One region of the Cupriavidus sp. MPR-AND1C genome, then DNA from elsewhere that is predicted to be linked to it. Evidence: predicted binding sites of a transcription regulator. Region 1 holds the regulator's gene; the other holds the start of a gene.
What was found. The regulator FliA, encoded in region 1, starts transcription of late flagellar genes. The targets are predictions, from matches to a motif close to CTAAAGTTTNNNNNNNNNNNGCCGNTA.
Positions count from the first base shown of each region.

Region 2: AC1RWI_RS27845 (YjfB family protein) is a predicted target of FliA. The motif match lies at 1,998-2,024, and genes of this name have one in related genera.

Region 1 covers NZ_JBXASU010000003.1:137,893-141,095, reverse strand. The annotation lists gene flhF (flagellar biosynthesis GTPase FlhF) at 1-270, shown strand, start outside; gene AC1RWI_RS03205 (MinD/ParA family ATP-binding protein) at 274-1,092, shown strand; gene AC1RWI_RS03200 (RNA polymerase sigma factor FliA) at 1,133-1,849, shown strand; gene AC1RWI_RS03195 (flagellar protein FlhE) at 1,846-2,277, shown strand; gene AC1RWI_RS03190 (flagella synthesis protein FlgN) at 2,509-2,967, opposite strand; gene flgM (flagellar biosynthesis anti-sigma factor FlgM) at 3,022-3,203, opposite strand, start outside.
Region 2 covers NZ_JBXASU010000068.1:12,780-15,982, forward strand. The annotation lists gene AC1RWI_RS27835 (TolC family protein) at 1-1,118, shown strand, start outside; gene AC1RWI_RS27840 (hypothetical protein) at 1,199-1,597, shown strand; gene AC1RWI_RS27845 (YjfB family protein) at 1,685-1,981, opposite strand; gene AC1RWI_RS27850 (S1C family serine protease) at 2,217-3,203, shown strand, end outside.

The sequences.
Region 1 (3,203 bases):
GACGACTCGGTCGGCGCATTCCTGGCGCGACTGACTGGTCGCGCGCCGACTCGCCAGGCTTGCGGCGGCGCTGTGCTGGTCGAAGGCATTGGCCGTCTGCTGGCCCTGCTCGACGTGCTGGAAAACTATCCGGCCCGTGGCGCCCGCGCCACGCAGCCCATTGTGCAGGAAGCCTCGCCGCAGACGTTCCAACTGGGCGGCGCCGGCGGCGTGCTCGAGGCGCGCATGAGCGGCAGCCGCGTGTTCGAGACGCTGGCGCAAGGAGAATAAGCCGTGAATTCACTCGCATCCGACCAGGCGGAAAGCCTGCGGCGCATGCTGGCGCCCCGCGCCACACGCCGCATTGCCGTGGTCGCAAGCGATGCCGGTGCCGGCGCCACCACGGTGGCACTGGGGCTGGCCAACGCCCTTGCCCTGCAAGGCGAACGCGTACTGCTCGTCGATGAGGACCGTTTCGGCGCCCGCGCCACCCGGCTTGCCGGCGCCATGCCGGAAGGCACCCTGGCCGCGGTGCTGGGTGGTGCGGTGACGCTCGATGCCGCGCTCGGCAAGCGTCCCGCGGGCACCATCGCCGTGCTGCCGGGCAGCCCCCAGGCCAATGGCGACCTGCAGTTGCTCAAGTCGTTTCGCACCGTGCTTAGCGACGCCCGCAGCGATGCGGATGGCGGCTTGTCGCAAATGGCTGGCGCGGCGCACAACCTCATCGTGGTGCTGCGCGCGGAGCCGGCCTCGATCAAAGCCGCATACGCCTGCATCAAGCAGCTCAATCACCTTTACGCTTGCCGGCGTTTCCACCTGGTGATCAATGCCGCCGCCGGGGACGCCGCCGCCAGTGCGGTGCTGGGCAACCTGGCCCGTACCGCCAGCCAGTACCTTGGCGTTGAGGCCAGCCCCGCGGGCAGCCTGCCGCACGATCCGCTGGTTGAGCGCAGTACCGCATTGGGCCGTTGCGTGGTCGAGGCCTTTCCGGCAGCGCCCGCCACCGCCGCATTACGCCGAATTGCCACGGGCATTGCCAGCTGGCCAATGTCCGCCGATCCCCGTTCAACCCTGTCGGTGCCGATGGCGCCGACGGCCACGGCCCTGGCTTAAGCGCCGGGACCTGCAAGCTAGGACTCACGAGAATTCCACCATGTATACGATTCAGGGAAAGCTCGAGCAGACTGATACCGTGACGGCGCATGCGTCGCTGGTGCGTCGCATCGCCTTGCAACTGGCAGCCAAGCTGCCTGCCAGCGTGCAACTCGATGATCTGATCCAGGCCGGCATGATCGGCCTGCTTGACGCCGCCAAGCGCTACGAAGACACCCACGGTGCGCGTTTCGAGACCTACGCCAGCCAGCGCATCCGCGGCGCCATGCTCGACGAGGTGCGCGCCAACGACTGGCAGTCGCGCAGCCTGCGCCAGTTCACGCGGCGGATCGAGCGCACCGTGCGCGGCCTGGAGCAAACGCTAGGCCGTGCGCCGCTCGATTCCGAAGTGGCGCAGGAGCTGGAGCTGCCGCTCGACGAATACCAGACGCTGCTCAACGAGGTTTATGGCTGCCAGTTGCTGCACTATGAAGACTTCGAGCGCTCCGGCGAAGAAGACTTCCTGGACCGGCACCTGAGCGTGAGCGATGACGGCAATCCCCTCACGGTGCTGATGGAAAGCGGCATGCGCGAAGCGCTGATCCGTGCCATCGAGCGCCTGCCCGAGCGGGAGAAGCTGGTACTGTCGCTGTGCTATGACCAGGAGCTGAACCTGCGGGAAATCGGCGCGGTGCTGGAAGTCACCGAGTCGCGCGTGTGCCAGATCCGTAGCCAGGCGATTACACGGCTGCGTTCGCAGTTGCGCGGGTTGCTGTGAGCGGCTGGCCCAAACGCTTCGCCGCGGCGGCGCTGGCCGTGGGGTGCTGGCCGGCACTGGCAGCGCCTGGTGGGCAGACGCTGCATAGCTGGTCGGCCTCGGTGAACGGGCCCGCGCTGTACTGCAAAGGCTTGCGCACCATTTCCGTCCCGATTTCACCGACCGGCTACTTGCCGCAGGCTCAGGGCGCGATCACGACGGTGCGGTGGCGCTATCGCTTCTCGCGTACGCCGCCGAATGAACTGCAGGCTTACCTATGCAATGCGCAACGATGTGTATTGCTCTCGGGGGCTGAAGGACTGACCGAGGCGTTTAGCGGGGATGACGCCGCCAAGGGCTTTGTGTTTGCTTTTCAGGTGCCGGGGAAGGGGCCGCTCACGCCGGTTTTGATCGGGCAGGCCAATGAGGTTACGGTTGGGTTTCGGTGAGGGGGGGCCGTAGTCGCTTCGCAGCTGCGGCTTAACTTCAACGTCAACAGACCGCTTCGCATCGCGCTGGGGTGTTCACCGCCTGGTGGCCGGTCGCGCGGCTACACCGAATCGTCTTCTGTTCCCGCTGGTTTGCTCCCCTCTCCCACTTGTGGGAGAGGGGCCGGGGGAGAGGGCGGGCACTCGCAAGAACGAGACGCCACAATCTACCCGGCTCAACTGCTGCTTAATTCAACCCGTTGCCAGACTGACCCCTTGCGGCCCGGTCTGCGCGCGCCCGTCGCGCCCATACAGAGTCGTGTTGTCACCCCGTTGCCGCAATGCCAGGATCGCTTCCTCGGTGAATTCGAGATGCGCATCCACAACCGCGGCATTCAGCGCATTGGCGTCGCTTGCAGTGCGTGCCGCAAACACCAGCGTCCGCCATGCGGCTTCCACCGACGGATCGATCTGGCGCCCGAACAGCTGGCCGCCCGCGCCGGTGCGAATCCCCAGGGCGCCCATCTGCGCCTCGCGCGCGCGCGTCAGGGCGCCCAGCAATCCGGCCAGTTCCACCTTGCGTTCCAGCAGCCCGGCAAGGGCCTGGTAATCGCCGGCCTTAATCAGGCTTCTTTCTTCGCCTAGTACGGTGGCGAACGCTTGCGCGAGCTCGGTTTCGCGGCGCAGGTTCTGGATCAGGGACTGGCTCATGGCTTGCCTATCTTAGGGTGGGGTTGGCGATGCGGCCCGTAGCAAGCCGCGGTGTCAGGCGCCGCCGTTGAGTTCGCGCAGGGACGCGAGCAGCCCGTCGGCGATCTTGCTTGGGTCGATCTTGATGCGGCCTTCGGAGATGGCCTGACGGATCTCTTCGACCTTGGCGGTGTCGATATCGTCGTCATGGTCTTCCACCATGCGCGCGCCGATCTCGCGCACCTGGGCCGACAGGG
Region 2 (3,203 bases), on a different contig from region 1:
GCCCGGACCCGGTGCTCAAGTACGGCCGTGGCAGCATCGAGACCAGCCGCGCGGTGTCGCCCAAGCCGCCGCGCACGCATGAGTTCGAAATCGAGATCCCCATCGAGCTGGGCGGCAAGCGCGGTGCGCGCATCCGCGCCGCCGAGAGCAACCTGCGCCTGACCGAGGCCAACCTGCAGGGCTTCAAGCGCACGCTGTACCAGGAATCGGCCACAGCCTTTGTCGAAGCCTGCCGCAGCCGCGAGGCCCTGGCCCGGCAGGAATCGACGCTGTCTGCTCTGTCCAATGTGGTGCGCGCCAACGAGATCCGCCGCAAGGCCGGCGACATCGGCGGCCTGGAGCTGTCGCAGTCGCGGGTCGAACGCGACCGCTTCACCGCCGAGGTGAGATCGGCGCGCGCCGCCGCGCAGGCCGCCATGCAACAGCTGTCCGTCCAGCTTGGCGTGCGCGTGGCCGAGGCCTTCGGCAACGCGCCGCTGGCTTGCGAGTTCCAGCCGTACGATCCTGGCACCGACAGCGGCGCGCTGATCGCCCAGGCGATGGAAGCGCGCGACGAGGTCCGGATCGCCCGCGCCACGCTGGACAATGCCCGCGACAAGTCGGGACTGGCGCGCGCCAACCGCTGGGTGGATCCCAGCGTGAGCTTTGCGATGACCATGACCCCCGGCGTGCGCGGCACCACGGACGACGAGGGCCAGCCCAACGGCGATGCCACGGCGCGCTCGCGCATGCTGGGCGTGTCGGTATCGATTCCCCTGCCCTTGTCGCGGCTGCAGCGCGGCGAGCTGATCCAGGCGGAGTCGGAAGTCACGCAGGCCATGCTGGCCCTGCGCGAGGCCGAGCTGAAAACCGAGGTCGACGTGCGCAACGCGCTCACCGCGTTCCAGGCTGCGCAGGACAACCTGCAACGCTACCGCGACGCGGTGATCGCCGATGCCGACCGGGTGCTGGACGGCATGCGCCAGTCGTACCGCCAGGGTGCTGCCTCCCTGCTGGAACTGCTGGACGCGCAACGCACTGCGGACGAGACCTACCTCAACTACCTCCAGGCCCAGGCGGACCTGGCGGGCGCCACGGTGGAACTGCAACTTTCCACCGGCTTGCGGCCCGTGCTTTAAAGGCCCGGTGCGCCCCGGCCACGGCCTGGGCGCGCCGAACGATTCGATTACGTCGAGTCAAAAGACAAAGGAAACTTGCCATGAAAGCCGTCAACCTTGCGCCGCCCGCCCAGCGGTGGCGCCTGTATCGCCTGAGCGTGATCGCGCGGCTGGACGATGTGCCCGACGTACGCGTGGCCATGCGCTGCGCCACCAGCGACTGCGGCCAGTACCCGGCCAACGAGCGGCAGATGCCGCTCGGCCTGCCGCCAATCAAGTGCATGCTGAGCTACGAGATCCGGATGCCGCAAATGCGGGCTGGGCAGTTGCTGGTCGCGCTGGAACGCGCCCTGGTGTCGGTGCCCATCATCCTGCTGCGCCTGGAGGTCTTGGGCAACCATGCCGAAGCGGCACACGCCGGACGCCTGGAACGAGTGTCTTCGCCCTCGGGCGGCACCCGCTCCCGGCCCGCCGCGGCCGCGCCGGCCGCGGTGGGGTGAAACCACCCGGCGCCGCCGTTCAGCCCCCCACACCCGTTTGGTCAAGTCAACCCGGGCGCGGGCAGCTCCGTTACGGGATTGCCGGGATCAGACCTTGACGTCGATGCTCTGGCCAAGGTGAGGGGGATTGCTGGCCGGGACGCTGACTTGCGGCATCGAGCCCAGCAGGGTTGCCACACTCTGAGCCTGCAGGTCCAGCGACTTGCGCAGCATCATGGTGGGCACCGGATCGCCGCCCGAGTTGCTAGCCGCACTGACGAGGGAAATATCCATTGGATGGTCTTCCAGGTTGAGATCGAGGTTGAGATCGAGGTTGAGGTTGAAGTTACGTTCGAAGCTACGGTTAAAGCTACGATTGGCATTGAAGCCAGCGGGAAGGCGCACCTCCCAGCATCCATGTTGTCGGCCATCAACCGGGAATCTTTAGCGCGGCGGCCGCGATAGCGGGCCGCCCGCTTGGCATCCGGAACGTTTATCATAAGCAACCCGGCCGCTTTGGCCGGGAAAGGCAAGACAGCCAGCACCGTCAGCGTGGCGGCTGAATCCGGCGAAACCAGTCACCAGAATGAACATCATGGGTCGGGCGCAAGACATTGCGGCAAGCGTCGCTATTTCGTGTTTGGCTTTTGGCATCTCGACGGATTGCCTGGCGCTGGATTCGGCCGAACTCTATGAGCGCGAATCACCCAGCATCTGGGTGGTATCCGTCTTCGACGCGCAAGGCACGCGGTTCGGCCTGGGCAGCTCGGTGGTGATCGGGCCGGAGGAGCTGGTCACCAACTGCCACGTGCTCAAGAGCGGCAAGTCCATCAGCATCCGGCGCGAGAAGGTCACGTATGGCGCCAGCCTGGTGCACGCCGATGTCGAGCGCGACCTCTGCATCCTGCGCGCCAAGGGCCTCACCGCACCGGCGGCAAAGATCGCGCCGCTGGCCGCGCTCAAGGTGGGGCAGAAGGTCTACGCCATCGGCGCGCCGCGCGGCTACGAGCTGACGCTGAGCGATGGCCTGCTCTCCTCGCTGAACAAGGACGAGCGCGACCGCATCGTCCGCTTGCAGACCACCGCCCCGATCTCCCCGGGCTCCAGCGGTGGCGGCCTGTTCAACACGGACGGGCAACTCGTCGGCATTACCTACCTGATGCGGACCGACGCGCAGAACATCAACTTTGCCATTCCCGCGCAATGGATCAGCGAGGTGCCGGCGCGGTCCGCGCTGGCGCTGCAGAAGTTCCGTAGCGAGACGGCATCCGCCGCTCCGCCTGCCATGGCGCTCCCGCCTGGCCCGCCGGGCCAGGGCGCCACGGCCTACGCCCCGGCCCGGCCCGCATCCGGCCCGCAGGGCAGGCAACTGACCGGGGCCGAGCTGACCAGCCATTTCATGCATCTTGGCAGGATCAATGCCATCGCGCCATCCGGCGTTACGCTCTGGATGCAGGTCCGGGAAAGCGGCAGCCTGGATGTGACCAATTCCGTCAGCCGCGGCTATTCGTCCGGGCGCTACCGCATCGAGCCGGAAACCAGCCAGGTCTGCCTGGAGATGGCCAACCCGAATTTCAGCGCGATGCAGACGTGCTATCGGCTGACCGAGGCCGACGGACGCTATATC